Regions from separate parts of the Devosia lacusdianchii genome, predicted to be linked through region 1. Evidence: predicted binding sites of a transcription regulator. Region 1 holds the regulator's gene; the other holds the start of a gene.
The links. The regulator LexA, encoded in region 1, represses DNA repair genes until DNA is damaged. The targets are predictions, from matches to a motif close to TGTTCNNNNTGTGTTCNG.

Region 1 (16,209 bases):
CCTGACCCATCTCAACGCCAAGGGCGAAGCGCATATCGTCGACATCGGCGACAAGGCGAGCACCAAGCGCCGCGCGGTGGCCCAGGCGCGGATCATCGCCCAGCCTGAAACGGTAACGGCGATCATGGGCGGCGCTCTCAAGAAGGGTGACGCGCTTGCCGTTGCCCGCATCGCCGGCATCATGGCCGCCAAAAAGACCAGCGACCTGATCCCGCTCTGCCACCCCATCCCGCTGACCAAGGTCAGCGTCGACATTGAGGCTGATGGCGCCGACGCCATCCAGGTCCGCGCGACGGCGGAAACCACCGGCCAGACGGGCGTCGAAATGGAAGCGCTCGTTGCCGCCTCGACAGCAGCGCTCACCCTTTACGACATGGCCAAGGCCATCGACCGGGCCATGGTCATATCAGACATCTGCCTCATGGAAAAATCCGGCGGCAAATCCGGTGACTTCACCCGGCCATGAGCCTGCTCCCCGTCGACGACGCCATTGCGGCCATCCTCAAGCGGGTCCCCGCCCCCGTGGGTAAGAGCGTCCGCCTGGCGGACGCCGCGGGGCGGGTTCTGCTGGAACCGGTGGTTGCGCGGCACGATCAGCCGCCTTTCAATGCCAGCGCCATGGACGGCTACGCCGTCCGCGCAGCGGACATTGTCGACGGCCACCGCCTCACCATGGTCGGAACCTCGCAAGCCGGCGCTGCTTATGGCGGATCGATAGAGGCCGGTCAGACTGTCCGCATCTTCACCGGCGCCCCAGTCCCTCCGGGCGCTGATACGGTGATCATGCAGGAAGAAGCCGAGGCCGAGGGCGGCATGGTCCGCTTCAACACCCGCCCGCGCCAGGGCCACAGTGTCCGCCCGCTCGGCAACGACTTCGCCACCGGGGACCAACTCATCGATCCCGGCGTCCGCCTGGCACCGGTGCAACTGGCCGTGGCCGCTGCCGCCAATGCCGATAGCCTTGTCGTAGCTCGGCGCCCGGCCATTGCCCTGCTGGCCACCGGCGACGAACTGGTTTTGCCCGGCACCGCGCTGGGCCCCGACCAGATCGTCGCCTCTAATAGCTTCGGCCTCCGCCCCTTGCTCCATCCTTATGCCGAAACAGTCACCGACTACGGCATAGCCCGCGACGATCGCGCCGCCCTCCGGCAAACGCTGGAGACCATCTTCGCAGCCGAGCCCGACATCCTGATCACGACTGGCGGCGCCAGCGTCGGCGATCATGACATCGTCCAGGAGATCCTCGTCGAACTCGGCGTAACCCTCGACTTCTGGAAGATCAACATGCGCCCCGGCAAGCCGCTGATGTTCGGCACCCGCGGCAAGACACTGATCTTCGGCCTACCAGGCAATCCCGTGTCGGCCATGGTCACGGCCATCGTCTTCATTAAACCCGCCCTGCGCCGCTGGGTTGGATATACGGGCCTCAGCAAATGGTATCTTCCGCTGGCCGGCCCGACGCCAGCCAATACAGCGCGCCGCCACTTCATGCGCGCACAGCTCATCCATACGCCGACCGGACCAGAGCTTTTCCCGATATCGCAGACCGACAGCGGCCATACTTCGTCTTTGGCCCAGGCAGAAATGCTGATTGTCCAACCTGAATTCGATCCGGGGCAAGACGCAGGAACGATTGTCGAAGCGCTCGCCATCGACGCGTTCTGATTGTCTTGGCGCCCGCAAGACTGATGAGCATATCAGCATATTGCAGAACATAACTGGAACACGTATAGTCGTTCTGCCTATGTTCCGATTCTGTTTCCGAGGGGCCAATGCTGACGCGCAAACAACACGAGCTGCTGATGTTCATCCACGAGAGGATGAAGGAAAGCGGCATCCCGCCATCGTTCGATGAGATGAAGGATGCGCTCGATCTGGCGTCCAAGTCTGGCATCCATCGGCTGATCACCGCGCTCGAAGAACGCGGCTTCATCCGCCGCCTGCCCAATCGGGCCCGCGCACTGGAGGTGGTCAAGCTCCCCGATTCGATGAACCCCTCGCTCGGCGGCCGCAAGGCGCGCTTCGAGCCATCGGTTATCGAAGGCAATCTGGGCAAGGTGGCGTCGCCTCCCGCGCGCGTATCCTCTGGCGAGGACTATGCGCGACCAATTTCCATTCCTGTTATGGGACGGATCGCGGCCGGCACGCCGATCGAGGCGATTCAGACCCATTCCCACACCATCATGGTGCCGCCCGAAATGCTCGGCGCCGGCGAACATTATGCACTCGAAGTGCGCGGTGACTCGATGATCGAGGCCGGCATTTTCGATGGCGATACCGTGCTGATCAAGAAGCAGGATGCCGCCAGCACAGGCGAGATCATCGTTGCTCTCGTGGATGATGAAGAAGCGACCCTCAAGCGCTTGCGTCGCAAGGGAAATACCATCGCTCTCGAAGCCGCCAACCCGGCTTACGAAACACGCATTTTCCCGCCTGATCGCGTCAAGGTTCAGGGACGCCTTGTTGGCCTGTTGAGGAAGTACTGATGCGCGCCGCGCTGCTTCTGGCCCTGATGCTGGTTGCAGCGCAGGGCGGCCCGTCGCTTGCGCAGGAAGTGTCCGCACGCGAGACTCGCTGCTGGGTCGGCGACGTGGCCTTCACGGCGGGCGTCGGTATCAATGCAGGCGGCGGTGTCGCCGTCTGCCGCGCCGGAACCGGCTGGGAAGCGGGCGAGCCCGATACCCCAGTGGTCGGTTGCGTGCTCGAGGACAAGTTTTCCTCGATCGGTGCCGTGGTTGGCATACGCAACAACGACAGCCTGCTGCTGCAATGCGACCCCAGCGGCCGCTGGACTACGGTGAACACGCGCCTTGCCGGCGACTGAGTTCAGGAGGCCGGGCTTTGAGCGATGGGGCCTCCAACCCAGAGCATATTGCTGCGGAAGCGGCGGCGGTGATGGCCGAATATGCCGAGCGGATCAACCATCACGATTTCGGTGATGTCGCGCCGCTAATCGCTGATGATGCAGTGTTCTGGTTTAGCGACGGCTCCCATAGCGGCCTGGCGGCGATCCGGGCGGCCTTCGAGGCAACTTGGGCTGTTCTGACCGAAGAAATCTATCGAATCGAGGCGCTACGCTGGATCGCGGCAGGCGACGGTGCAGCCAGTTGCATACACCTTTCATTGGCAGGCCACCGTCAATGGCAAGCGCGAAGCCGGCTCAGGTCGCGGAACCTCGGTTTTGGCGAAGCGGCCGGACGGCTGGAAGATCGTGCACGAACATCTCAGCCCACCCCGGTGACCAATGCCCGGCTTCGCTAGGTGGTAGGATGTCGGACCGGCCTAAGGCGCTGGACTGAGCGATCCATTTGTGGATCGTCATTGCCCGGCCTGGCCAAGCAGTCCATTTCTCCGCACGTGCTGAAGCATCGATCACCCGGACAAGCCGGGCGATGAGGATGGAACCGAAGGGCGGTTCGAGGCGCGTCGCGGTTGATCCGCCTCACTATCGGAGACCTCACGGCGCGCTTATCGAACCACGAGATCGAGCGAGTGGAGGCTTGGGTGCCACGACCTCGTGGTTCGACAGGCTGCGGCGAACGCGACAGAGCGCGCCATGTCTTAGGCAGCGCATCGACGCGAATTCACAGTAGCCGGCAAGAAAAAGGCCCGCCGAAGAGCGGGCCTTTTGGTTTGCCGACCCGCGAACCTTAGTGATTATCCCGCGGTACGCCGTTGGTCTGGGCGATGCGCTGATAGGCCACAGCGGGCTTGAGCACTGCGCCATTGCCGAGCTGGTCGACAATGCCGCGCTGGATTTCCTGCCACGGCGTCTGGTGCTTGGGGAACTTGTAACCGCCGGTGGCTTCCAGGTCGGCCCGGCGGGTCGCGATTTCCTCGTCAGAGATCAGGATATTGGCCTGGCCCTTGTTAAGGTCAATCCGCACCCGGTCGCCGGTACGCAGGATAGCGAGATTGCCACCGGCCGCCGCTTCCGGCGAAGCGTTGAGGATCGAGGGCGAGCCCGACGTGCCCGACTGCCGGCCGTCGCCGATACAGGCCAGGGCGTGAATGCCCTTCTTGATCAGGTAGGATGGCGGCCGCATGTTCACGACCTCGGCAGCACCCGGATAGCCGATAGGGCCGGCACCGCGCATGAACAGCAGCGTGTTTTCGTCGATTTCGAGCGACGGATCGTCGATCCGGTGGTGGTAGTCCTCCGGCCCGTCGAACACCACCGCCTTGCCTTCGAACATGCCCGGATGTTCGGGGTTGTTGAGGTAGCGCTCGCGGAATTCCGACGAGATCACTGATGTCTTCATGATGGCGTTGTCGAAGAGATTACCGCGCAGCACGAGGAAGCCCGCATCGGTCTTGAGCGGGTTGTCGAAGTGACGGATGACCTTGTCGTCCTGAATCGGCGTATTGCGGCAGTTCTCGCCAATGGTCTTGCCGTTGACGGTCGGTGCGTTCTCGCGGATCAGGCCCTGGGTCATCAGTTCGTTGACCACCGCCGGCACGCCACCGGCATGATAGTAGTCCTCGCCCAGATACTCCCCGGCCGGCTGCAGGTTCACCAGCAGCGGCACCTTGTGGCCATGGGTCTGGAAATCCTGCAACTCCAGCTCGACGCCGATGTGGCGGGCAATGGCCTGGATGTGGATCGGCGCATTGGTCGACCCACCAATGGCGGAATTGACCACGATCGTATTGATGAAATTGTCCTTGGTCAGGATGTCGGATGGCTTGAGATCTTCATGTACCATGTCGACGATACGCTTGCCGGTGCGATAGGCCATTTCCTGGCGATCGCGATACGGCGCGGGAATGGCCGCCGAACCGGGCAACTGCATGCCCAGAGACTCGGCCAGCGAGTTCATCGTCGTTGCCGTGCCCATGGTGTTGCAATAGCCGGTGGACGGCGCCGACGACGCGACCAGTTCGATGAACTGGGCATAGTCGATCTCGCCCGCGGCCATCATCTGGCGGGCCTTCCACACAATGGTGCCCGACCCGGTGCGCTCGCCCTTGTGCCAGCCGTTTAGCATCGGCCCAACCGACAGCGCGATTGCCGGAATATTGACCGTCGCAGCACCCATAAGCATGGCCGGGGTGGTCTTGTCGCAACCGATGGTCAGAACCACGCCGTCCAGTGGGTAGCCGTAGAGCACCTCGACCAAGCCGAGATAGGCCAGGTTGCGGTCGAGGCCGGCGGTCGGGCGCTTGCCGGTTTCCTGGATCGGGTGCACAGGGAATTCGATGGCAATGCCACCGGCCTCCCGGATGCCTTCGCGCACGCGCTCGGCCAGAACGATGTGATGACGGTTGCACGGCGACAGGTCGGAACCGGTCTGGGCAATGCCGATGATCGGCTTGTTGGACTGCAGTTCCTCACGCGATACGCCGAAATTCATGTAGCGCTCAAGATAGAGCGCGGTCATGTCAGGATTATCGGGGTTGTCGAACCAGGCCCGCGAACGCAGTTTCTTGGGCGCGGCGCCCTCGCCATTACCTGCCGTCATATCATCTTCCTCTTGCATCCGTGGACGCTGCCGTGAGGCCACGTTTGGACTCGTTCTAACATGGCTGGCGCCAGAGTGAATGGGTTTCCGCAGAAAAAATCATACTTTTGACTCGCCACCGAATATTGGCCGCTCTATGTGTCGGAACGGCTGGAGCGGCTTACCAATCGAGCAGACGAAACGAGCGTGATCGGGCTTGTTGTGAGCGATCGCGATCAACGAGAATCGGTCTGGCTGAAACGGCGTTTCGCGATTAGGGTCGCGCCCGAAAACAGGGGCGGCGGAGAGGGTTTCGTGACTGATATAGTGGACTGGATCGCCGTCGATTGGGGCACCTCCAATTTGCGGGCCTGGGGCATCGCGTCCGACGGCTCGGTGGCGCTGGAGCGTAATTCCGCCAAGGGCATGGGCAAGCTGGCGCGCGACGAGTTCCCGGCCGCGCTGTCCGAACTGCTGGCCGGTGTCACACCAGCGCACGGCGGTACCCTTGACGTGCTGATCTGTGGCATGGCCGGCGCGCGCCAGGGCTGGCTCGAAGCCCCCTACCTCGAAGCGCCAACGGATTTGCGTGGCCTGCTCGACGGCGCCGTACGCCCCGATATAGTCGATGGCCGCATTGCCCCGGCAATCCTGCCCGGCGTTTGCCAGAAGGCCGGCGCCGATAACGTGATGCGCGGGGAAGAAACTCAATTGCTGGGTCTCGCGGCCCTGCGGCCCGGCTTTTCGGGCGTGGTCTGCATGCCCGGCACGCATTCCAAGTGGGCGCAGCTCTCTGGCACGCGTATCGAGCGTTTCTCGACCGCGATGACGGGCGAAATGTTCGAGGTGCTCCGCACCCATTCCGTGCTGCGCCACTCCCTCACCGGCGACCTCGATGGCCCCGGGCGCGCGGAGGGCTTTGCCGCGGGCGCCGCCGCCGGCCTCGAACGGCCCGAGCAATTGCTCGGCACCCTGTTCCAGGTCCGCGCAGGATCGCTGCTCTCGGGCCGGCAGCCCGATTGGTGCGCCGGTTATCTCTCGGGCCTGCTCATCGGCACCGAAATCGGCAGCAACCGTCATCTGATCGGCGGGCAAGCCGTGCCACTGATCGGCTCTCCCGCACTATGCGCGCTTTATGCGCAGGTGCTGGCGATGATCGGCGCCAGCGGCGAGCCGCAGGATGCCACCCAAATCGTGTTGGCCGGCCTCAAGGCCGCGCGCAGCTTTGCCGCTTAGTAGGAGTTCTTCATGAACCATCGTCACCTGATCGCCATCCTGCGTGGCATTACCCCCGGCGAAACCATCGCAGTTTGTGAGGCGCTGATTGCTTCCGGCATCACCATGATCGAGGTGCCGCTCAACTCGCCCGATGCGCTCACCTCCATTGCGCTGGCCTCCAACGCGCTCGGCGAGAAGGCCGCCATCGGCGCCGGCACCGTACTGACCAAGAAGCAGGTTTGGGCCGTTTCCGACGCCGGCGGCACGTTCATCGTTTCGCCCGACGCCAACAAGCAGGTGATCGAAGAAACCGCGCGCCTGCAGCTTCTGTCCTATCCCGGCGTATTCACCCCCACCGACGCCTTCCGCGCCATCCGCGCCGGCGCCACCGGCCTCAAGTTCTTCCCAGCCGAAGTGCTTGGTCCCAAGGGCATCAAGGCGATGAAGGCGGTGCTGCCGCCCGAAATGCCTGTTTATGCCGTCGGCGGCGCCAACCCCGATAATTTCGACGAGTACTTTGCTGCGGGCTGCACCGGCTTTGGCCTCGGGACCTATATTTACAAGCCCGGCATGGACGCCGCCCAGGTCGCCGAGCGTGGAGCCACCGCCGTTGCCGCCTACGATGCGGGGAAATCGGCATGACGCAGACGGCGAGACTCATTTTCGACAGCAAGTGCGAACTCGGCGAAGGCCCGATCTGGCATGCCGGGCGGCAGCAACTGTTCTTCTTCGATATCAACGAACAGACGCTGTTCGCGGTAACGGCTGATGGAGAGATTGCCGACAGCTGGCTATTCAACGAGACCGTGGCCGCTGCCGCCGTGGTTGATGACCATACGCTGGTTCTCGCTACTGATACCGGCCTCAAGCAGTTCGATCTTGCAACCGGCGGCATGAATCGCATCAACGAGATCGAAGCCGATCGGCCGGAAACGCGCACCAATGACAGCCGCGTCCACCCATCGGGTGCATTCTGGATTGGCACCATGAACCGCACCGAAGAGGAATTGCCGGTCGGCTCGGTCTATCATTATCGCGCCGGCGAGCTGACCACGCTGAAATCCGGCGTCAAGATTCCGAACGCCACCTGCTTTTCGCCCGATGGCCGCATCGCCTATTGGACCGATACGCCGACCAAGCAGATCATGCAGTGCCCTACCAATCCGGCGACCGGCCTGCCGATTGGCGACTGGACGCTGTTCGCCGACGTGTCCGACCATCGCGGCTGGCCGGATGGCGCCGTGGTCGATAGCGAAGGCTACCTGTGGAACGCCCGCTGGGGTGGTTCCTGCGTCGTCCGCCATGCGCCGGACGGCTCGATCGATCGCGTCATCGAAGTTCCGGTGAGCCAGGTCTCCTGCCCAGCTTTTGGCGGGCCCGACCTCAAGACGCTCTTCATCACCACCGCCGCCAAGAACCTCAGCTCCGAGCAACTTGCCGCCGAACAGGTCGCCGGTGGCCTGTTCGCCATCGACGTCGATGTGGCCGGCCAGCCCGAACCGATCATCACTCTCTGAGTTACCAGCCATGACCACCCCTGCCCTCGGCGTCTGCTACTATCCCGAACATTGGCCCGAGGACTGGTGGGACCGCGACGCGGCCCGCATGGCCGAAGTCGGCATCAAGTTCGTCCGCATCGGCGAGTTCGCCTGGTCGAGGCTCGAGCCTACGCCGGGCAACCTGCAATTCGACTGGATCATCCGGGCCATGGACGTGCTGGGGCGGCATGGGCTCAAGATCGTGTTCGGCACGCCTACCGCGACCCCGCCGCGCTGGATGATCGACAAGCATCCCGACATGCTGGCGGTCGACGCTCAGGGCCGTAAAAAGGGCTTCGGCTCGCGCCGCCACTATGATTTCAGCCACCTCGGCTACCGCGAGGAATGTGCTCGCATTACGCGGCTGCTGGCAGACGCGGTGGGCGACCATCCGGCCCTTGGCGCCTGGCAAACCGACAACGAGTATGGCTGCCACGGCACAACCTATTCCTACTCGCCAGCCGCCAAGCAAGGATTTCAGCGCTGGCTGGCGGAAAAGTACGGAACCGCGGACGCATTGAACCAGGCCTGGGGCAATGTCTTCTGGTCGATGGAGTACAATCGTTTCGATCAGGTCGAGCTACCGAACCTGCTCGTCTGCGAGCCGGCTCCCGCGCACGATCTCGATTTCCGCCGCTATGCCTCCGACCAGGTCGCCGCCTTCAACAAGGTGCAGTTCGACATCCTCAAGACCAAGCGCCCTGACCTGCCGGTCATCCATAACTTCATGGGCCGCTACACCGAGTTCGACCACTATGACGTGGCCGAAACGCTCGATGTGGCGAGCTGGGACGCCTACCCCATCGGGCATCTGGCGGTCAGCGACGAACCCGACGACGTGAAGCGCCAGTACATGCGCCAAGGCGAGCCTGACTATCAGGCCTTCCACCACGACCTCTACCGCGCCGTGGGACATGGCCGCTGGTGGATCATGGAGCAGCAGCCGGGCCCTGTGAACTGGGGCAACTTCAACCCCGATCCGTTACCCGGCATGGCGCGCCTCTGGGCCTGGGAAGCCTTTGCCCATGGCGCCGAGGTCGTCTCCTACTTCCGCTGGCGGCAGGCGCCGTTCGCGCAGGAACAGATGCATGCCGGCCTACTCCGCCCCGATAGTGAGCCCGCGCCGGCCTACCACGAGGCCATGCGGGTCGCCGAAGAGCTGACGGCCGTCGGCATTGCCGGTAAGGCTGCCAAAGGCCGCGTCGCCCTGGTCTATGACTATGAAAGCGAATGGGCCTGGGACGTGCAGCCGCAGGCCAAGGGCTTTACCCACGGCGCACACGTCCGCGCTCTCTACGCAGCGTTCCGCAAGCATGGCGTCGATATCGACATCGTCTCGCCCAGCACCACCAGCTTTGCCGGCTACGACATTGTCGCCATCCCGGCGCTATTCGCCTGGAACGACGCCTTGCGCACCGCCATCACCGAGTTCGAAGGGCATCTGCTGATCGGCCCGCGCTCCGGCTCCAAGACCGAGAACTTCTCGATCCCCAACAAGCTGGCGCCCGATCTGCCGACCAATCTGCTCGATCTCAAGGTGCTACGCATTGATAGCGCCGACCCGAGCGTGGAAGTCGAGGTCAAGGGCGGTGGCGGCGCCGTGCGGCATTGGCGCGAACGCATCGAAACCAAAGCCAACGTGGTCATGGAAGATGTCGAGGGCTGGCCGGTGCTGGTCAACCAGGGCAAGCTCTACTATCTCGGCGCCAGCGGCACCAAGGCGCTGATCCAGCGCGTTGCCGACTACCTCATCGCCGAAGCAGACCTGCCGACGCTGGCACTGCCGGCCGGCGTCCGCTGCCGCACCCGTGACGGTTTCCGCGTTTACGTGAACTACAATGCCGGCGCAGCGACACTCACCCCTGCCAAGGATGAGGCGGGTTATGTGCTGGGCTCATCCGAGATGCCGGCCGCCGGCGTCACGGTGGCACGACTCGCCACGGTCGGGTGAGATTGGGAATGGCGGTGCGGGTATCGAACCCCGCCGCCGCTTCATTCCAGCGCAACCAATGCACGCCGCCGGCCGCCAGATCACCGGCGTCGATCACCTGCCCGCCAACGCATGACGCCGGTATCGCCATGCGGGCAATCAGCAGGTCATGCTGGCCGCAATCCTCGGCGAAGGCCGCGGCGTTGCGGATCACCGCAATCGAGAATTGCTCCGTTTCGGCGATGCATCCCAGGCTGTCGCATTTCACGCCGGGAGCGGTCGCCGAAATCTCTTCCTGGTAGTGCTCGCTCCAGACGTCGACGGCAAAACTGCCGATGCGCCCAGTGATGAGCCCCATTTCAACCCCTGACCGCATGGCGACCGCCTGCGTGGAATCTGCGATCAGCACGTCGGGCCGTTGGTCCAGTCCAACCAGCAGGATCAGCGGCACGGCCAGAGCCGGGCCCAGCAGCCTCCACCACGTGTTGAAGAAAGCAAACCAGGCCAGCGCCAAGAGGCCGATGACCAGCGCCGTCCCGGTCAACAGCGGATTGCCCGTCAGCCCTTCGCTCCATCCCGCCACGAGGGTGGCGCCATCGACCATGCGATCGATGCCCCAGCCCATGACAACAACGAACGGCGCTTCGATGCCGAACGGCATGGCCAGCACTGAAAGCAGCGCAAAAGGCATGATGACGATGCTGACCACTGGCAGCACCAGCACATTGCCGAGCACGCCGAGCGGTGCAGTTTGCTGGAAGTGGTAGGCCGAAAACAGCAGCGTCGCGGTGCCGGCAATCAGGCTGGTGAACGCCGTCGCCCAGATCGTCGCGCCCAGCCGCGCCAACCACTTTCGATCCCGTTCGCGCACTTTGCGGGGCATCTCATAGATGCCGATCAGCGCCACGACAGCAGCAAAAGACAACTGGAAGCTCGCCCGGAACACACTGGCCGGATCGATCAGGATGATCGCCAGCGCCGCGATCGCCACATTGCGCATTGTCAGCGCACGTCGCCCCGCTAGCACCGCCCCAAAGATCAGCCCCAGCATGATGGCTGAGCGCAGGGCCGGCAGGTTGCCAATGCCACCGGCAAGCAGCATGTAGCCAGCAGCGGCAACCAATCCGGCCACGGCCGCAATCTGCTTGATCGGCCAACGCGAGGCAGCCACCGGAATGGCGGCCAGCACCAGCCGTAGTAGCCAAAACACCCCACCGGCCACGATCGACAGATGCAAGCCGGAGATCGAATAGATATGCGCCAGGCCTGAATTGGCCATGACCTCGCGCGTTTCATCGGTAATGGCGCTCTGGTCGCCCATCACCATGGCCCGACCAATGGCCGCCGATGTACCGTCGAGCACCGCGTCGATCCGCGCCCCGATCGCCATGCGCAGCCCTTCGATGGCGCGCGTGGGGTCCAGACCCGTGCCGCTCGCGACCAGCGCAAACTCACCCGTGACGGTGCCATAGGCACCAATCCCAGAGAAATAGGCGTGAAATTGCCCGTCGAACGCCCCAGGCAGAATCGGCCCCGGAACCGGTGCCAGCCGCATCTGCCCGCGGATAATATCGCCGGGCGCCAACGGCGGCTCGGGCGGCACGACGAGACGAGCCTTGGCGATGCTGACCGGCCGATCGCCCGCAATCGGCACAAGCCCCGACACAATAACGCGCCGTGCATCGGCAGTCGCGGATACGATCTCATCAACCCGCCCCTCGAACGCCCCATAGGCCGGCCGCGCGAGCATGGCGGTGCCGAACCACGCGCCATGCAGCGGCAGCAGACAGGCCCCAATCCAGAAAGCCGCAAGTAGGCTCGCCAGCGGCAGCAATGGTGATCTAAGAAGCATCAGCACAAGGCCGACAATCACGAGCGCTGCCGCTGCCAGCGCCCAGCCTTGCGGCTCGAACGGCAATTGGGCATAGCCGATCAGACCGGCAATCATCGCAAAGGGCAGCAGGACAAACAGCCGACGCGCCTCGATGGCCTCGGCTATCGTCGCCACAAGGGCAAATCGCCCTAGTGCGCGTGCAGGCGGAAGCCGTCCGCCCGCGGCCTGGGGCAATGCCGGCTGTTTGCGCGCGACCAGTTCGGCGCCCGGCTTATGATCGAGTAAATCTGCCCCCTGCACCGGCCCCAGCCCCGCCCTTGCGCTCGTGCCCCTCTATGCTACACACGGCTCCGAAACTATCCAAGCATTCCGGTCTCATGTCCCAGGTCGTCACCCGCTTCGCCCCCTCGCCCACCGGCTATCTTCATATCGGTGGCGCCCGCACCGCGCTCTTCAACTGGGCCTATGCCCAAAACAAGGGCGGCAAGATGCTGTTGCGCATCGAGGACACCGACCGCGAACGTTCTACCGAAGCAGCCGTCGTTGCACTGATCGATGGGCTCAGGTGGCTCGGGCTGGATTGGGATGGCGAGCCGATCAGCCAGTTCGGCCGCGCCGCGCGCCACGCCGAAGTGGCCCACGAACTGGTCAAGATGGGCCACGCCTATTATTGCTATTGTTCGCCCGCCGAGCTCGACCAGATGCGCGAGGAGGCCCGCGCTGCCGGCAAGCCGCCGCGCTACAATGGCTATTGGCGTGACCGCGACCAGAGTGAGGCGCCGGCCGGTGTCGCGCCCGTCATCCGCATCAAGGCGCCGCTTTCGGGCGATATCGTCGTGAACGATCACGTGCAGGGCAAGGTCGTGTTCAAGACCGAAAACCTAGACGATTTCATCATCCTGCGCTCCGACGGCACGCCGACCTACATGCATGCCGTGGTTGTCGACGATCACGACATGGGCGTCACCCATATCATTCGCGGCGACGACCACCTGACCAATGCCGCCCGCCAGATCGTCATCTACAACGCCATGGGCTGGACCGTGCCCGAGATGGCGCATATCCCGCTGATCCACGGCGCTGACGGTGCCAAGATGTCCAAGCGCCATGGCGCGGTCGGCGTCGAATTCTACCGCCAGATGGGCTACCTCCCTGAGGCAATGCGCAACTATCTCGCCCGCCTGGGCTGGAGCCATGGCGACGACGAGATCTTCTCAACCCAGCAAATGGTCGAGTGGTTCAGCCTTGAGGGCCTGAACAAGGGCGCGGCGCGCTTCGACTTCGTCAAGCTCGACAATCTGAACGGCCACTACATCCGCGAGGCCAAACCCGATTATCTCTACGGCGTCATGCTGACGACCGCTGAGGAAGTCGGCCGCCTGGCCGATCTCGACGGTCTCAATGCCAATAGGGAAACCGTGCTTGCCGCCCTGCCCGAATTGCAGCCGCGCGCCAAGACGGTGCTCGAACTGATCGATCTGGCGCAGTTCATCTATGCGTCACGTCCGCTTGCTATCGATGCCGCGGCGTCGGCCCTGCTGACGCCGGACAGCCGCGCCGTGTTGGGCGATATGGCGGAACTCCTGCGCGGTCTCAACGACTGGTCGGTACCATCAATCGACGGCGCCATGCGTGCGCTGGCTGAGGCCAAGGGCCTCAAGCTCGGCAAGCTGGCGCAACCGCTGCGCGCCGCCTTGACCGGGCGCACCGTTTCCCCGGGGATTTTCGAGGTCATGGTGCTGATCGGACGCGAAGAGACCATGGCGCGCCTGGAGGACCAGATCGCCGCTGTCTAGTGCTAATAGGAGGGTAAGCCTTGCTTACCCATTAGTTGCCTCTGGCCAGCAAAAGCTGGTACCAATCCCGGCAAACGCTTGACTGCCAAGTTTATGGCCCCACCCCACCGAAACTCCCTTCTTTTCGGGGTTCAGGGGCCTTCGAGGAGAGCTAAATGACCGACAAAGTCGCCAAACTCGTCATCGGGGACCATACCCACGAATTTCCGGTTTTGTCCGGATCTGTTGGGCCGGACGTGATCGATATCCGATCGCTCTACGCCAAGACCGGGATGTTTACCTACGACCCGGGCTTCACCTCGACGGCGGCTTGCGACAGCGCCATCACCTATATCGATGGCGACAAGGGCCAGCTCCTCTATCGCGGCTACCCCATCGAGCAGCTCTCCGAGAAGAGCTCCTATATCGAAGTCTGCTACCTGCTGCTCTACGGCGAGCTGCCCAGCAAGACCCAGCTGGAAGAGTTCAGCGAGCTGGTGACGCGCCACACCATGGTGCACGAGCAGATGCACTACTTCTATCGCGGCTTCCGTCGCGACGCGCATCCGATGGCCGTCATGACCGGGGTGGTCGGCGCCATGGCTGCGTTCTATCACGACTCCACCGACATCTCGGATTCCCAGCAGCGCGAAATCGCCTCGATCCGCATGATCGCCAAGATGCCGACGATCGCCGCCATGGCCTACAAATATTCGGTTGGCCAGCCCTTCGTTTACCCGCGCAACGATCTCGATTACGCGTCCAACTTCCTGCACATGTGCTTCTCGGTTCCGGCCGAAAACTACCAGGTGAACCCAACCATTGCCAGGGCAATGGACCTGATCTTCACCCTGCATGCCGACCACGAGCAGAACGCCTCGACCTCGACCGTGCGCCTCGCCGGTTCATCCGACGCCAACCCATTCGCCTGTATCGCGGCCGGCGTAGCCTGCCTCTGGGGCCCGGCTCATGGCGGTGCCAATGAAGCGGCGCTCAACATGCTGAAGGAAATCGGCACGGTCGACCGCATCCCTGAATTCATCGCCCGCGCCAAGGACAAGTCCGACAGCTTCAAGCTCATGGGCTTCGGCCACCGCGTCTACAAGAACTTCGACCCGCGCGCGACCGTGATGCAGAAGACCGCCAAGGAAGTGCTGGACCTGCTCGGCGTGCACAACAATCCAACGCTGCAGGTCGCCCAGGAACTCGAGAAGATCGCGCTCGAAGACCCTTACTTCATCGATCGCAAGCTGTATCCGAACGTCGATTTCTATTCGGGTATCATCCTCGAGGCGATCGGCTTCCCCACTTCGATGTTCACCGTGCTGTTCTCGGTCGCTCGCACCGTTGGCTGGATCAGCCAGTGGAAGGAAATGATTGCCGACCCGCAGAAGAAGATCGGCCGTCCTCGCCAGCTCTACGACGGATCGCCCGCCCGCGACTATGTCGGGCTCGCCAGCCGCTGACCAAATGCAAACAGCCCCGCCAAGTGCGGGGCTGTTCTTTCTCGGCTATATTGCGAACGCGTGCTTTACGTAACCAGGTATCGCAGCACCCGCTCCGCCGGGTCCACTCGCGGCGCCTCGGCCGTACCTGCCTCCATTAGCTGCCGGATCTCGGCGAATCCCGCCACCTGCTCCGCCGCCGCTCCGCGCTCATCGAGCAGACGCTTTACTTCGGCGATCAACGCCTCGGCGTCAGGCTCGAGCTGAAGAATCTCGGGGACCAGCGTGCGGTCAAGAATGGCATTGGGCAGCGACGCATACTTGACCTTGTAGTGCACCCAGCGTTTGGCCTGACCCTTGTCGGCCACATAGGTCGTCACCATCGGCATGCCGGCAAGAGCCAGCTCGAGCGTCACTGTACCGGTTACCGCCACGGCCGCCACGGCATTGCTGAACGCCGCCGCCTTGCTCTCTTCACCGACGATCACCTCGACCGGCGCGTCCCAGGATGCCACAGTCCGCGCCACGCGCTCCTGCAACCGCCGTGGTGTCGGCAGGATAAACCCGCTCACGCGCTCATGGCCCTTTAAGCGCTCGGCTACCGCCTGCATCAGTGGCAGGTGCCGGCGCAGTTCCCCCTCGCGGCTGCCGGGCAGCAACAGCATGGGCCCACGCTCCGGCACATCTTGGCGCAGCGGAAAACGCTGCAGGGCCGGATGCCCGATATAACTTGTCTCTGGTCCGCCAACCTTGCGCATGAAGGCCGGCTCGAACGGCAGTACTGCCAAGACCTCGCGGAATCGCGGCGTCAGTTCCTTGGCCCTCTCCGGCTTCCAGGCCCAGACCGCCGGCGCCACACAAAGGACAACCGGAATGTCCGGCGCGCGCGCATGCACCTGCTTGGCGACGATAGCGGAAAAGACCTGCGCATCGACCAGAACCGCTACATCGGGCCGCGTCCGCACGATGGCTCGCGCCACCTGCCGTGCCCGCCACAGCAGTTTCGGCAGCCGAGGCAGCACATCGGC
Region 2 (16,209 bases), 370 kb from region 1:
GCGCCACCGATTTGCCGACAGCGTCCAGATGTCGTCGCCGTCCAGAAGCACGAGACCGCTGCTGGGCCGGTGATAGCGATAGAGGCAGCGCAGCAGGCTCGATTTGCCTGCTCCATTCGGGCCGACCAACGCCAGCATCTCCCCTGGCTCGACGCTGAGCGACAGCGGCCCGATAATGGGCTACCCCGGGATCGCACCCCAGGTCAGGCCCTTGATGTCGAGGCGCGCCGGCCGATCACCGGTGAAGCCATCAGCCGTAGACTTGCCGTGTGCCATCGCTGGCTCCGCCGTATGGCGAGAGGTCACGGGCGATCCGAGCAGCGATTATGCGACAGCAACTGGTCATCATCGTCTCCCGCGGCACACCTCGGCCGGGTTAAAAGGAATGATGACGGCAAGTCTCCTGGCTTGCGGGTCGCTGCGGCTCCGGCCCTTCCCAGCCTTTCGGCCAGTGGTTCATCCCGGTGTCGCTATCCGCTCACAGTTGCGGGGGCAGCCACGGTATTGCGCCCTGATGGGTACGTCGCACCGTGTTCCCTTTTAATCCCGCCGCCCGAGTTGGGTGGCAAGAACCATCGGCGTGCGTGATGCGCGATTTTCGTCGGCAAGGCAAGGCGCCTCATTTCAACCCAAATGGCGCTGGAGCCTTCATTGGCTCGGAGGGAATCATGAGGCGTTGGCTGGGACGGACGCTGCTGGCATTGCTGGTGCTGGCGGCAGGGATTTACGTGTTCAACGCGAGCTGGCGGGTATCTCCGCCAAGCGATCCCCAGATCACGCTGATCGCGCATCGCGGCGTCCACCAGACCTTCGACCGCAGCGGGCTCGAAAACGACACCTGCACGGCCGAGCGCATCGGTCCGCCGGAGCACGGCTTCATCGAGAACACGATTCCCTCCATGCAAGCTGCCTTTGCCGCAGGCGCTGATATCGTCGAGCTCGACGTGCACTCGACCACCGATGGCCAGCTCGCCGTGCTGCATGACTGGACCATCGATTGCCGCACCGAAGGAACAGGCGAAACCCGCAGCCACGAGATGGCCTATCTCAAGTCGCTCGACGTCGGCTACGGCTACACCGCCGATGGTGGCGCCAGCTACCCGTTGCGCGGCACCGGCGTGGGGCAGATTCCCGAACTGAAGGAAGTGCTGTCGGCGATGCCTGACGGACGCTTCCTGATCAACTTCAAGAGCCGCGAGGCGCGCGAGGGCGACATGCTGGCCAGGGTGCTCAGCGACAATCCGGAGTGGCGTCAGGCAGTGTGGGGCGCCTATGGCGGCGACGAACCGACCTATCGCGCCGCAAACCAGATCGATGGGCTCGCTGTCTGGTCACGGCGCGGGCTGGTCGACTGCCTCGTGCAATATGGCGGGCTTGGCTGGACGGGTTACATGCCGCAGGCCTGTCGCAACACCAAGGTGATGGTGCCGCTCAACGTGGCGCCCTGGCTGTGGGGTTGGCCCAACCTGTTCCTCGAACGCATGCGCAACGCCGGCAGCGAGGTGATCCTGCTCGGGCCATACGAGTCAGGCGATCCCGGCGCCGCCGGCATCGATACGGTGGAACAGCTGGCGCAACTGCCCACTAGTTTCGATGGCTACCTGTGGACCAACAAGATTGAGATCATCGCCCCGGTGCTGACCGCGCAATAGCGGCCAAAGCCTGCCGGCGTCTGAGATCGGCCTCTATCCCGCAATTTTCGCCCGGCGATGCACGAAATAGGCACCGGCTTGGCCGCTATAGCCGAAATAGACAGCACCGAGCACTGCCGCGATGTGAGCGATGCGGCTGCCGGTGATGATCCAGGTCACCGGATCAGCCTTGGTCGCAAAGGCCAGAACATTGCCACCGCCGATAAGCCAGCTCGCCGGTTCCATGATCAGCGAAAAAGTTCCGAGCCCACCGTAAAGCAGGGTCAGGGCATGGCGGGCAATGTTCGAGCCACGCATCATCAACGTAGCGAGCACGGCGAGCAGCGCAAAGGCCGACAGACGGATAGTCAATTCCGCGCCGCTATTGAGGACCGCATCCAACGGGCCGCGAGGATCGACGGCGAGGCGCGTGCCGACTTCGAGAATGGCGGTCGCAATGGCGAGCATCCACAGCGCGAAGGCCAGGCGGACAGTGTGAGGCACAACAAGATGAGGCATGACAATCTCCCGCGGCAATAGGCTTGAACCCAACATTGCGAAGCCGCACGCGCCGGTCTGCTATGGCCTGGCCGGATGCCGCTGCCGAGAGGGTGTTTCGCGAACCGCCGCATTGCGCGACGAAGCTGCGATTTAGGGGAGTGAAGCTTTTAACGGACCGGCGCTAGCCGCGCAAAAGCGCCGCAGCCCCAACTATCCCATCGACGGAAGCGGCGCGGCGCTCTAGGGTCGCCGCATTGCCTGAAACACTCGATTTTCTGGATGTATCATGCCGGTCGGCGTGCTTTATGCTGTTATCGCCTACTCGGTCTATTCCTGCGGCGACGCCATCATCAAGGGCTTCGGACAGAGCCTGTCCGTCTTCGAGATCGGCTTCTTCATCGCCGTCTGCTCACTGATCCCCGCCGCCTTCGTCAAACCCAAGGGTGAGCGCTGGCGCGACAGCTTCAAGCTCAAGCATCCCCGCCTGGTTCATCTGCGCTCCTTCAGCGGGGTCGCGTCATCGACACTGGTCACCTACGCCTTCACCACCATCGCCTTTGCCGAGACCTATTCGCTGGTCTTCATGATGCCCCTGTTCATCACCGTCATGTCGGTGCTCATCCTCAAGGAGCGGGTGGACGCCATTCGCTGGAGCATGTTGGCGCTAGGCTTTGTGGGCGTCATGCTGGTTGTGCGCCCGGGCTTCCGCGAATTGGAGCCCGGCCATCTGGCGGCGCTGGGCTGCGCCCTCTTTGGCGCAATCTCGACCACGGTTCTGCGGGTCGTAGCGCCAACCGAAAAGCGAGTGAGCCTTATCGCCCTGCCCGCCATCTACCTCATCGTGGTCAATTTCGTACTGATGCTGCCGACATTCGTCGTGCCGACTTGGCAACAATTCGGCTTGCTGGCCGCCAGCGGCAGCCTTGTCGGCATGGGGCATATCCTGCTGATCGCCGCGACCCGCAACGCGGCGGCGAGCCAGGTCGCGCCGATCCAGTACGTGCAGATCGTCTGGGCCATCGGGCTGGGCGCCTTCTTCTTTTTCGAGTACCCGGACCTCCTCGCCTATATCGGCCTGGCTGTGGTCGTGGTGTCCGGACTGGTCAATGTGCTGGTGGACGGAGGCCGCGCCCGGATCGCGGGCCGCTTCGCCGAATACCGGGCCCACCGCCCCGGCCCTCCGAGCAATATTACCGAAGTGCAAGGCCCTGAAATTTAGCTGCCCGAGAGGCAGCGGAAGCGTCGACGGCAAGCGGAGACGTTTGTATGGTAGGCCAATTCCCGAGTCTTCCTCATACTTTCTGGATTTCCGATGCCGCTCGGCGTCCTGCTCGCCTTTCTGGCCTATGCCAGCTTTTCCGTCGCCGACGCGCTGATCAAGGCCACCGGCCCGACCATGTCGGTGTTCGAGATCGCGTTCTTCACCACGAGTTTCTCGATCATTCCCGCCATGCTGACCAAGCGTGGCGAACGCTGGCGCGATCTCTACAAACTCCAGCATCCCTGGCTGGTCCATCTGCGCTGCGCCACGGCCATCTCCGGCACCGCCTGCGTGATGTATGCCTTCACGCACATCCCGTTTGCCGACGTCTATGCCATCGGCTTCCTGACGCCGATAATGGTAACCGTGCTCAGCGTGCTGGTGCTGAAAGAGCACGTCGCACTGCACCGCTGGTTGCTGCTGATCATTAGTTTCCTCGGCGTCGTGCTGGTGATCCGGCCCGGCGTGCGCGACCTGCAATTGGGTCATCTGGCCATTTTCTGCAGCGTTTTCTTCGGCGGGATCACCACCATCATCCTGCGCCACGTGGCACCCAAGGAGCGGCGGGTCAGCCTGGTTGGCCTGCAGGTGCTCTATTCGGGCCTGTTCAACGGCTTGCTGATGATTCCGTTTTTCGTGCTGCCGTCGCTCGAGCAACTCGCCATTTTCCTCGGCATCGGCCTCATTGGCGGCACCGGCGGCCTGCTGCTGATCGCTGCGGCCAAGCGCTCGCCCGCCAATCTGGTGGCGCCAGTACAGTATAGTCAGCTTATCTGGGCCATCGTGTTTGGCGCGGCGTTCTTTGGGGAATATCCGGACTACGTCGCCATCATCGGCCTCATCATCGTGCTGGCGGCGGGGCTTGCCAATGTGCTGACGCAGAAGATGAAGATCGTCTGGAAACCTCGGCTGTTCTTCTTCCGCACCGGGCTCTAGAGCCAGAAACGAAAATCCCCGCTTTCGCGGGGATTTTCTTGTGGTTTGTGCGATGACGCTTAGAGCGCGGACCGAACGGCGGCGATCGCCTCGGCCGACTTCGACCCATCGGGTCCGCCGCCTTGCGCCATGTCAGGCCGCCCGCCGCCACCCTGCCCGCCAAGCGCCGCGGTAGCCAGCTTGATCAGGTCGCCGGCCGCATAGCGCGCCGTGAGGTCGTCGGTGACGCCCACGGCCACGGTGCCCTTGCCGTCGTCGCCCTTAAGCACGACGGTCACGACGCCCGAGCCGATGCGCTTCTTCTCGGTATCGACCAGGCCCTTCACATCCTTGGCGGCGATACCTTCGACGGTGCGGCCGACATAGGTCACGCCGTTGACAGCCTCATCAGCGGCCGCCGTCGCGCCCGAGCCGCTACCGCCACCGAGAGCCAGCTTCTTGCGTGCATCGGTCAGCTCGCGCTCGATCTTCTTGAGGTTTTCCTGCAACGCCCCTATGCGATCGAGCACCTCGTGGCTCCCGGAACGCAGCAGGCCAGCGGCCGAGTTGACGATGGCCACATTGGTATTACCGCGATGGCGCGCAGCCTTGCCGGTCAGTGCCTCGATACGGCGCACACCCGCACCGACAGCACTTTCGGCGACGATGGAAACCAGACCGATATCGCCCGTACGGCGCACATGGGTGCCGCCGCAAAGCTCGACCGACCAACCAAGACCATTGCCCGTGGGTTCGCCCATGGCGACCACCCGGACTTCCTCGCCGTACTTTTCGCCAAACAGGGCGCGTGCGCCGGATTCCTTGGCCTCCTCGACGCCCATCAGGCGCGTTTCGACCGGCGTGTTCTGCAGAATGATGGCGTTGGCGATATCCTCCACCTCGACCATTTCCTGCTCGGTGACCGGCTTGGTGTGCACGAAATCGAAGCGCAGGCGATCGGGTGAGACCATCGAGCCCTTCTGGGCAACATGATCGCCGAGCACAATGCGCAGCGCTTCATGCAACAGATGCGTCGCCGAGTGGTTGGAGCGGATCGACGAGCGGCGGTCGTGATCGACCATCAGCTCCAGCGCTTGCCCGACCTTGAGGGCGCCTTCGGTCACCTGAACCTTGTGCGCGAACACACCATGGAACTTCTGTGTATCGAGAACCGTGACGGCAATGCCCTCTGCCTTGAGCTTGCCGGTGTCGCCGACCTGACCACCGCTCTCGCCGTAGAACGGGGTCTGGTTGAGCACCACGAAACCCTCTTCACCGGCAGCAAGCGAGGCAACTTCGGCGCCGTTCTTGAGTAGCGCGGTGACCGCGCCTTCGGCGAACTCGGTCTCGTAGCCCAGGAACTCGGTAGGACCGACCTTGTCGGCAATGGCGAACCAGACCTTGTCTTCGCCGGTCTCGCCCGAGCCGGCCCAGCTCTTGCGCGCCTCGGCGCGCTGGCGGGCCATGGCGTCCTCGAAGCCGGTCAAGTCGACGTTGATGCCGCGGGTACGCAGCGCATCCTGCGTCAGGTCCAGCGGGAAGCCATATGTGTCATAGAGCTTGAAGGCGGTGACGCCTTCGAGCATGTCGCCCTCGTTCAGCCCAACCGTTGCATCGTCAAGCAGCTGCAGGCCGCGGCTAAGCGTCTTGAGGAAGCGACGCTCCTCGAGCCTGATGGTCTCCTCGATCATGGACTCGCCGCGTACCAGCTCGGGATAGGCCTGGCCCATTTCATGCACCAGCGTCGGCACGATGCGATGGATGACCGGCTCCTGCGCACCCAGCAGCGTGGCGTGGCGCATGGCGCGGCGCATGATGCGGCGCAGCACATAGCCGCGGCCCTCGTTGGATGGCAGCACGCCTTCCGCGATGAGGAAACTCATCGACCGCAAGTGATCGGCAATGACGCGCAAGCTTGGCGTCGTCGGATCGCCGTTGAAGCCGACCTGCTGCATGGTGGAGGCGATCAGCCGCTTGAAGAGGTCGATCTCATAATTGTTGTTGGTCCCCTGCATGACCGCGGCCACGCGCTCAAGGCCCATGCCGGTATCGACCGACGGCTTGGGCAGCCGAACCCGGCTGCCGTCCGCCATCTGCTCGAACTGCATGAAGACGAGATTCCAGATCTCGACAAACCGGTCACCGTCCTCCTCGGGCGAGCCCGGGGGGCCACCCCAGTACTTGTCGCCGTGATCGTAGAAGATTTCGGAATTGGGTCCGCATGGCCCGGTATCGGCCATCTGCCAGAAATTGGACTTGGCACCCAGCCGCACGATCTTGTCGTCGGACAGTCCGGCAATCTTCTTCCACAGCTCGTGGGCCTCATCGTCGTCCTGATAGACGGTGACGCTCAGCTTCTCCTTGGGCAGCTCCCACTCCTTGGTGAGCAGCGCCCAGGCGTACTCGATCGCCTGCTCCTTGAAGTAGTCGCCAAACGAGAAATTGCCCAGCATCTCGAAGAAAGTGTGGTGGCGCGCGGTGAAGCCGACATTGTCGAGGTCGTTGTGCTTGCCACCGGCGCGAACGCTCTTCTGGGCCGTCGTGGCGCGCGTATAGTCGCGCTTCTCGACGCCGGTAAAGACGTTCTTGAACTGCACCATGCCCGAATTGACGAACATCAGCGTCGGGTCATTCCGCGGCACCAGCGGGCTCGACGCCACGGCTTCATGACCATTGCGGGCAAAGTAGTCGACAAAGCTCGAACGAAGATCGTTTACGCTGGTCATAAGAAGGCTTTCATTACGGAAAGTGGCGCCATGGCACCGCAGACAAGTTCGGCTGGCTTTCTATCGTGCGGCCTGCCGGAATGTCCAGCATTGCGGCGATGGTGAGGCGTGGTGGTGACCTCGCGCGTGATCCTCACCATCCTCGACCACCGTGTCATCCGGCGAAGGCCGGAATCCAGCTTGAGATGACTGGACCCGCCGCGATAGCTGGAAGACCTCAGGATGGATTGCGGCCTGCGCCGGAATGACACCGTGGATAAAGCCAGATCAGTACCCCAAAAAAAGAGGCACCGCTTGCGCGATGCCTCTCATCATCCCTGCATGGGAAATGTCTTACTCGCTGTCATCGCCGTCGTCTTCGCCGCCCGAAACCAGCAGCACCTCGCCGAGAAGACCGGAACTCTCGCGCACACCGCGCTCGATGGTGGCGGCTGCTTCAGGATTGTCCTTGAGGAACTGGCGGGCATTCTCACGCCCCTGCCCCATGCGCTGGCTATCGTAGGAGAACCAGGCGCCGGACTTCTCCACCACGCCGCTCTTGACGCCGAGATCGAGCAATTCACCGGTCTTGGAAATGCCTTCGCCATACATGATGTCGAACTCGACCTGGCGGAACGGCGGAGCCAGCTTATTCTTGACCACCTTCACACGGGTCTGGTTACCCACGATCTCTTCGCGATCCTTGATCGCGCCGATGCGGCGGATGTCGAGGCGGACCGAGGCGTAGAACTTGAGCGCGTTGCCACCCGTGGTGGTTTCCGGCGAACCATACATCACGCCGATCTTCATGCGGATCTGGTTGATGAAGATCACCAGGCACTTGGACTTGGAGATCGACGAGGTCAGCTTGCGCATGGCCTGGCTCATCAGGCGAGCCTGCAGACCCGGGAGCGCATCACCCATTTCGCCTTCGAGCTCGGCGCGCGGCGTCAGTGCCGCAACCGAGTCGACAACCAGCACATCGATGGCGCCGGACCGAACCAGGGTGTCGGTAATTTCGAGAGCCTGCTCACCAGCGTCCGGCTGGGAAATCAGCAGGTCGTCGACATTGACGCCGAGCTTGCGGGCATAGATCGGATCAAGCGCATGCTCGGCATCGACGAAGGCGCAGATACCGCCTGCCTTCTGGGCCTCGGCGATGACATGAAGCGCCAGAGTGGTTTTGCCCGAGCTTTCCGGCCCGAAAATCTCGACGATTCGGCCCTTCGGCAGGCCGCCAATGCCAAGCGCGATATCGAGGCCCAGCGAACCTGTCGAAATCGATTCCACTTCGATCGATGACGCTTCGCCAAGGCGCATGATCGAGCCCTTGCCAAAATTGCGCTCGATCTGGCCGAGCGCAGCGGCAAGTGCCTTTTCCTTATCCATCGATCCACCCTCAACAACGCGAAGCGGCGAGCTAGCCATATTTTCTCTCCTTATTTCACGCTCTTGGGGGCCGTGCAACGCAACGGGTCCGTCAGCGGATATCCATCTAATGTGCGCTATTTGTTCTCATTTTGTTTCAGCACTGTCAAGGGACAAAATGAGAACATTTGCGAGTAGCCGGCATGGAAACCAGAGAATCGCCGCGTCTACTTCCGCGCCGACGAATAAGTATGATTTTTGACTTGCGCCAATGCGGCATGTTGCGTTTTATGCAGCCATACCCTGCCCGGCGGGCACTTTGCGGAGGAGCCGCGCGATGAACTTGATCCAGTATTTCGATCTCAATGGCGCCCGTGCCGTGGCGGCTGTCGAGAATGGCACGGCGCGGCAGGTCAATGATGCCAGTAGCGTCTATGAGCTGGCGATCGCAGCGCTGAGCAATGGCGGTGGCCTCGCAGGGCTGATCGCCGCCAGGGGCCTGGGTGACACGGTGGATCGTGCCGCGATCCTGGCCGAGGGCCGCATGCTCTCCCCGATCGATCATCCCGATCCGGCCCACCTCTATGTCACCGGCACCGGCCTGACCCACCTGGGCTCTGCCGCCACCCGTGACGCCATGCATACCGCCAATAGCGGCGCTGCCGAGACCGGCCTGACCGATACGATGAAGATGTTCCGCATGGGCCTCGAGGGCGGCAAGCCCAAGGGCGGCCTCAAGGGCGTGCAGCCGGAATGGTTCTACAAGGGCAATGGCTATTCGGTGATCCATCCGGGCCACCCCATACCCTCCCCCGGCTTTGCCCTCGATGCCGGTGAAGAGCCCGAGATCGCCGGCATTTACGTGATCGACCAGAACGGCCAGCCGCGCCGGCTTGGCTTTGCCCTGGCCAACGAGTTCTCCGACCACGTGACCGAGCGCGTGAATTACCTCTACCTGGCCCATTCCAAGCTGCGGGCCTGCTCCATCGGTCCTGAGCTGCGGGTCGGCGACCTGCCGCGGCATGTGGAGGGCATGTCGCGCATCTATCGCGACGGCCAGGTGCTGTGGGAGAAGCCGTTCCTCAGTGGCGAGGACAATATGAGCCACACCATCGACAATCTCGAATATCACCATTTCAAATACGAGCTGTTCCGCCATCCGGGCGATGTGCATGTGCACATGTTCGGCACCGCGACGCTGAGCTTTGCCGACGGCATCTCGACCCGGCCCGATGATGTGTTCGAGATCGAGGAACCCCAGTTCGGCAGCCCCCTGCGCAACCCGGTCCGCCGCCAGAACGAGCATCCCGTTATCATCGGAAACATCTATTGAGCTTGATGCCGCGCAACTAACATGTCAGTTATCCCTCGCTTCGGAGGGATAGCATGACTGCTCGCAAATTCGAGACGCGCCGCATCGGCAAAACGGCACTTGAAGTGACCACGCTGGGCCTCGGCTGCGCGTCACTGGCCGGCATTTTCACCGGCGTTCCGGCCGATCAGGCACGAGCCACGGTCGGTCACGCACTCGACAAGGGCCTGACCTATGTCGATACCGCACCGCAATACGGGCTTGGACGTTCCGAGCATCTGGTCGGCGACGTATTGCGTGAGCGGCGGGCGGGCGTGGTGCTGTCGACCAAGGTTGGCCGCTTGTTGAAACCGGTGCCGGTTGCCGAGCAGGACAAGGGCGCCTGGGTCGATCCGCTGCCCTTCAATCAGGTCTATGACTACTCCTACGACGGCATCATGCGCTCGTTCGACGACAGCCTGCAGCGGTTGGGCCTGAACGCGGTCGACATCGTCTATGTCCACGATATCGGCGCCGGCACCCACGGCGTCGAAGGCAACAAGCCGCTGTGGAAGCAGCTCGAAACCGGTGGCTACAAGGCCCTGCGCGAGTTGCGCGACGGCGGCGTGATCAAGGCCATCGGCCTTGGCGTCAACGAGTGGGAAGTGTTGATGGACGCCTTCGCACTGGGAGACTGGGACGTGTTCCTGCTCGCCGGGCGCTATACGCTGCTCGAACAGACCTCGCTCGATCCCTTCATGACGACCTGTATCAAGCGCGGCGCGTCCGTGGTCGTCGGCGGCCCGTTCAATTCCGGCATCCTGGTTGGCGGCGCCACGTTCAACTATGCCAAGGCGCCCGAAGCCATCGTCGCCAAGGTCCAGGCACTGGAAGCCGTCTGCCGCGAATTCGGCGTTCCCCTGCCCGCCGCCGCATTGCAATTCCCACTGACCCATCCGGCGGTCTGCAACGTGCTACCTGGCCCGCGTTCGCCAGCCGAGCTCGACGGCATCCTGGACTGGTGGGACGTCAAGGTGCCCGACGAATTGTGGACCACTCTCGCCGCCAAGGGCCTCCTGGCTCCGGGCACGCCAATCCCCAGCGGCATGGCTTGACGAATCCGGGGCGGCGGCACTAAATATAACCTACCGGTTTTATAGCCTGCAGGTACTCCATGCCGTCGCCCGCCGCACTCGATGCCACGTTTCAGGCGCTCGCCGATCCCACGCGCCGCGCTATTCTTGCGCGCCTGGCGCAGGGAGAAGCATCGGTCATGGAGCTGGCTGCACCGTTTGATATGAGCCAGCCGGCCATTTCTAAGCATTTGAAGGTGCTGGAGAATGCCGGGCTGATCTCGCGTGGCCGCGATGCGCAGCGCCGTCCCTGCAAGCTGGAAGCCAAGCCATTGGCCGAAGCGACCGGCTGGTTGATCGAATATCGAAAATACTGGGAAACGCAGTTCGAACGGCTGGACGACCTGCTCGGCGAGCTCAAGCGCCTCGAAGCGATGGCCGGCAAAAACAACTGAGGAGACGACGATGGGCTTTGGTGGACCGCTGACCATAACCACGCCAACCGACACCCAGATCGTCATCGTCAGGCAATTCGACGCGCCGCGGCATCTGGTGTTCGCGTGCTACACGCAGGCGCCGCTGATCAAGCGCTGGCTCAACGGCGCCGAAGGCTGGATCATGACGGTCTGCGAGTTCGAGGCCAAGGTGGGCGGAAAGTACCGCTATGAGTGGAAAGCGCCCAGCGGCTACGTAATGGGCATGGGCGGCGTGATCCGCGAGATCGAGCCGGTCGAACGTGTCGTCAGCGCAGAACTGTTCGACGATGACTGGACCGGCGGCGAGACTGTCTCCACCCTGCGCTTCGACGAAGAGCAGCAGCGGACGACGTTGACCAACACCATCAACTATTCCTCCAAAGAGGCCCGCGACGGCGCGCTCAAGACGCCCATGGCGGATGGGATGGAGTTTGGATACAAAAAGCTGGATCAGGTACTGGCGGAACTGGCAGGAGCGGCGCCATGAACGATCCACGAGTCTCGGCCATCATCTGTGGGCTCGTCGCGCTGTGGCTTGGCTACACGATTTTCTTCGCGGCGGAAGCACCCAGCCAGATTTTGTCGATCATGCAATGGATATTCTTTATCTGCGCCATTGCCGGACTGGCTGCAGCCGTGGCCCGGATGACCCGCGGCGGCCGCTAGTTCAGTTCAAATCCAGGGCATAGGCCCTCAGCACCCCTGGCGGGATAAGTCCAAGCACGGCCTGATTGGTGGAGCGGAGGTAGACACGCGGCGCCCGCCCGGCCTCATGCGCCTGCAGCCAGCGCTGAGCAACCAGGCACCAGCGATCGCCGGCAACCAGGCCCGGAAACGAGAATTGCGGCATCGGCGTCGAGAGGTCATTGCCCACCGACGCCGAGAATTCGAGAAAGGCCTCCGTCGCCTCGATACAGACCAGATGCACGGCGGCACTGTCCGGCCCGGCAGCACAATAGCCGGTGCGGAAAAAGCCGGTCAGCGGATTGTTGGAGCATGGCAGCAGGGCTTCGCCGAGAACGTTGAGCTCGGTTGGCCCCGGGAAACGCCCTTGCTCGTTCAATTGACCTCGTCCTTGCCCAGCTTCTGCAGCACTTCCTTGACCTTCGAATTGATCTGGTCGAGCGAATAGGGCTTGGGCAGGAACTCGACGCTTTGGTCGTCCTCGATATCGCGGCGCACGCTTTCCTCGGCATAGCCGGACACGAAGATGACCTTGAGCGTCGGCATGGTTTCGCGAACATGCTTGAGCAAAGTCGGCCCATCCATTTCCGGCATCACCACGTCGGAGATCATCAGGTCGACCTTGAAATCGAGGTCTTCCAGCACCTCCAGCGCCTCTTCGCCGCCGTCGGCCTCGAAGACTTCGTAGCCGGTGGCGCGCAGGGCCTGGGCGGAGAAAGCCCGCACGCTCTCTTCGTCTTCGACCAGCAAGATGCGCTCGTGGCCGGTCAAATCACGCACCGGCGCCGCCGCTGCGGCGACCTTCGCTGCTACCTCGGTGGCGCTTGCTACGTAGCGCGGCAGGAAAATCTTGAACGTGGTGCCGACCCCAACGGTGGAGACCGGGTAGATATAGCCCTCGGTCTGCTTGACGATGCCATAGACCGTCGAAAGGCCGAGGCCCGTACCCTTGCCGAGCTCCTTGGTGGTGAAGAATGGCTCGAAGATCTTCTCGATGATCTCCGGGCTCATGCCGGTGCCGGTATCCTGCACGTCGATCAGCACGTAGTCGTTCGGCACCATGCCCTCGAAGGTCATGGTCTCGGCCTCGGCGCGCTCGACATTGGAGGTGCGGATGGTGATCGCGCCGCCATTGCTCATGGCATCACGGGCATTGACCACGAGGTTGATGATGACCTGCTCGAGCTGCACCACGTCGGCTCGCACGGGCCAGATATTGCGGCCGTGCTCGACCGCCAGGGTGTTCTTTTCACCGATCATGCGCTTGAGCAGCACGGTCAGGTCGTCGACGATCAGCGGCAGTTCCAGCACCTGAGGGCGCAGGGTCTGGCGACGGGAAAAGGCCAGCAATTGCCGGGTCAGGCCGGCGGCGCGATTGGCGTTCTGCTTGATCTGCATCAGCTCGCCGAAGGACGGATCGCCCGGCTTGTGCTTGAGCAGCAGCAGGTCGGAAAAGCCGATAATGGCGGTCAGCAGATTGTTGAAATCGTGCGCTACGCCGCCAGCAAGCTGGCCAACTGCTTGCATTTTCTGGCTCTGGGCGAACTGCGCCTCGAGCTTGCGCTGATCGGTCATATCGAGCGCGTAGACATTGACCTGCTCGGGCGAACCGGCGCTCATCTCCGATGCCGAAAGATAGAGCCGCACCGCGTGGTCACCCTCGACGCTCAGCAAGGCGTCGACCGGATCGATCTCGGACCGATGCGCGGCCGCGTCAGCCATGGCCCGCCCGAACTTGTCGCGGCTGCCTTCGCCAATAAGATCGCTCAGCGGTTGCAGTTCGATGCTCTTTTCCTCGCCAGACCAGCGGAAAATGCGCCCGAACGGGGCATTGGTGCGGATGATGCGCCCTTCCCCATCCAGCGTCGCGATGGCGAAGGGCGTGTCGTTGAAGAAGCGCGAGAAGCGGACCTCGGCGGCGCGGAGTTCTTCCTCGGTATCGGGGGCATTCGATTTGTCGAGCACCAGCGTGCGCGTCTCGCCCAGTTCGCCATCGGCGAGGCGCGCCGCGCGATGCAGCAGGCGCACCGGCAGACTTGTGCCATTCCGGCGAACGAGGTCGATATCGATGATCTCGGTGCGGATTTCACCGTCGCCGCGACCCCGCATCAACAGCGTGGCACCATCGCCGCGCACGATGTCGCTCAACCCCAGATGGCCGGAGTTGAATTCGGCCAGGTCATAGCCGAGCCAGTCGGTCAGCGTCGAATTGAGATACTGGATGCGGCCATGGGCATCTGCCGAGAAGAAACCAGCCGGGGAATGGTCAAGATAGTCGATGGCGCGCTGCAGGTCGCGGAAGGCACTCTCGTTGTTGTCGCGGTCGCGGGTGATGTCTTCGACCGACCAGATCGCCAGCGGCTTCTTGGCTTCGTCGGACTCGGGCAGCGGCCGCACCCCAACGCGATACCAGAACGCCTTGTTGCTATCGGCAAGTGAGCCGCCCAGCCCGCCGACGATCCGCACATCCTCGACGGCGGCGCGGCCATCCTTGGCGGCGCGCGAGAGGCGGTAGATGGCCTCGCTGGCATCAGATTGCCCGGCAAACAGGCGTGGCACGCCAACCGGCACCCCATTGGTCATCGCGCCGGCGAAGCTGCCATAGTGGGCGTTGACGTAGGAAATCTTGCCATCGCGATCGGAGACTACGGCCCCGAACGGCAGACTATCGACCACGGCGTTGGAAACGGTCCGGCGCTCCTCGCCGTTGGCGAAGCGGAACAGTCCGGCGGCAAAGCCAAAGAGGCAGAACACGCCGACGACGGCAAGGATGCCGACAAAGGTCATGATCAGGTCGGCCGAAATCCGATCGCCGAACAGCGAAAACGCCACGGCGATGGCGACCAGCACGATTGCGAGCACGATCACGCGCCAGAGGCCAGCGCTGCTGCGTCCCGCGGCGACCAGCGGATCGGGATAGTTGTCCTCGCCTGTTGGCGTCGATGCCATGGGTCAATGTGCTCCGTAGCCAGTGAGTCGGGCGAATCAGGCGCTATCTGATGGTCTAGCAAATGCCCCACCGCTACGGGAGGGAGAACGGCGTTTTCAACATTGCATGACGCCAGAGTGCGACTTTGGCGTGTCGTGGGCAAGACGAAGCGCTGCCCGGCCATCCACCGCTACCGGTTCACACACAATCGTCACCCTCGGGTCAAGCCCGAGGGTGACGTGCAGTGGGTGGCTTGGCCACTGGATGATGCGGATAGCCACGGACATGGATCCCGGCCTGCGCCGGGATGACATCGGGGAAGGTATGGTTGTCCTGCTGCCATACCTTCCACGCACCGGCGTTCCCTCGGGCTTGACCCGAGGGCCACTCGCCGCGTGCGTGGCAGCGTATTGCCCTACCCCGCCTTCCAGTTGGCGCCCTTCTTCAGTCGCATCACGAAGCCGATGACTTCGGCCACTGCCTTGAAGTGCTCGTTGGGAATGGTGTCGTCCACCTCGACGCTGGCGAAGAGAGCGCGCGCCAGCGGCGGGTTCTCGACGATCGGCACGTCGTGTTCCTTGGCCAGCTCGCGGATGCGAAACGCCACGGCGTCGGCGCCCTTGGCCACGCATTGGGGGGCACCCATGGCCCGGTCGTATTTGAGCGCCACGGCAAAGTGCGTCGGGTTGGTGATGACCACGGTAGCATCGGGCACCGCCGCCATCATGCGTTTGCGCGAGCGCTCGTGCCGCAACTGGCGGATGCGGCCCTTGACCTTCGGGTCGCCTTCCATCTGCTTGTATTCGTCGCGGGTCTCCTGAACCGTCATCATCTGCCGCTTCCACCATTTCTGGCGGACATAGATGTAGTCAGCCAGCGCGATGATGGTGACGATCGCCAGGGTGGCCCCGAAAATTTTGAGCCCGATCTCCTGAAAGTCGGCGAGCATGATGAGCGGGTCGGCGGTCATCATCGTGTCCAGCCGATCCCGCTCGGGCCAGACGACGAAGAACAGGACGATACCGACCACCGTGATCTTGAAGATGCCCTTGCCGAAATTGACCAGCGACTCGCTCGAAAACAGCCGCTTGGCTCCCGCAAACGGTGAAATCTTGGAGAACTTCGGCGTGATCGGCTCGGCCGAGACCAAAGGTCGATGTTGGATCAGGTTGGCAGCCACAGCGCAGGACGACAAAATGACCAGTGGCACCATAACGGTACCGAGCAGCGCCCAAGCCAGGCCGTTGAAGAACACCGAGAAGCCCGAACCGCCCAACTCGAACTGGTCGGCATTGGCCATGACCACCTTGAGCGGCCCCATCAGCGAGGCGGCGGTCGATGGCGCCAGCATGGCGAATATGACGGCCGAACCCAG

Region 2: recA (recombinase RecA) is a predicted target of LexA. The motif match lies at 8,524-8,541, and genes of this name have one in related genera.

The regions. Positions count from the first base shown of each region.
Region 1 covers NZ_CP092483.1:2,202,455-2,218,663, forward strand. Annotated here, with positions in the region: gene moaC (cyclic pyranopterin monophosphate synthase MoaC) at 1-466, shown strand, start outside; gene MF606_RS10730 (molybdopterin molybdotransferase MoeA) at 463-1,665, shown strand; gene lexA (transcriptional repressor LexA) at 1,773-2,486, shown strand; gene MF606_RS10740 (hypothetical protein) at 2,486-2,824, shown strand; gene MF606_RS21745 (nuclear transport factor 2 family protein) at 2,842-3,261, shown strand; gene MF606_RS10755 (IlvD/Edd family dehydratase) at 3,651-5,462, opposite strand; gene MF606_RS10760 (2-dehydro-3-deoxygalactonokinase) at 5,757-6,677, shown strand; gene MF606_RS10765 (2-dehydro-3-deoxy-6-phosphogalactonate aldolase) at 6,690-7,301, shown strand; gene MF606_RS10770 (SMP-30/gluconolactonase/LRE family protein) at 7,298-8,176, shown strand; gene MF606_RS10775 (beta-galactosidase) at 8,187-10,148, shown strand; gene MF606_RS10780 (ComEC/Rec2 family competence protein) at 10,117-12,135, opposite strand; gene gltX (glutamate--tRNA ligase) at 12,339-13,757, shown strand; gene gltA (citrate synthase) at 13,913-15,202, shown strand; gene MF606_RS10795 (lipid-A-disaccharide synthase) at 15,268-16,209, opposite strand, start outside.
Region 2 covers NZ_CP092483.1:2,568,839-2,585,047, forward strand. Annotated here, with positions in the region: gene MF606_RS12685 (iron chelate uptake ABC transporter family permease subunit) at 1-7, opposite strand, end outside; gene MF606_RS12690 (ATP-binding cassette domain-containing protein) at 1-138, opposite strand, end outside; cobalamin riboswitch at 377-592, opposite strand; gene MF606_RS12695 (glycerophosphodiester phosphodiesterase family protein) at 669-1,652, shown strand; gene MF606_RS12700 (hypothetical protein) at 1,686-2,150, opposite strand; gene MF606_RS12705 (DMT family transporter) at 2,419-3,351, shown strand; gene MF606_RS12710 (DMT family transporter) at 3,445-4,329, shown strand; gene alaS (alanine--tRNA ligase) at 4,389-7,034, opposite strand; gene recA (recombinase RecA) at 7,368-8,441, opposite strand; gene araD1 (AraD1 family protein) at 8,719-9,714, shown strand; gene MF606_RS12730 (aldo/keto reductase) at 9,768-10,787, shown strand; gene MF606_RS12735 (ArsR/SmtB family transcription factor) at 10,847-11,200, shown strand; gene MF606_RS12740 (SRPBCC family protein) at 11,211-11,708, shown strand; gene MF606_RS12745 (hypothetical protein) at 11,705-11,887, shown strand; gene MF606_RS12750 (DUF2237 family protein) at 11,889-12,284, opposite strand; gene cckA (cell cycle histidine kinase CckA) at 12,281-14,854, opposite strand; gene flhB (flagellar biosynthesis protein FlhB) at 15,250-16,209, opposite strand, start outside.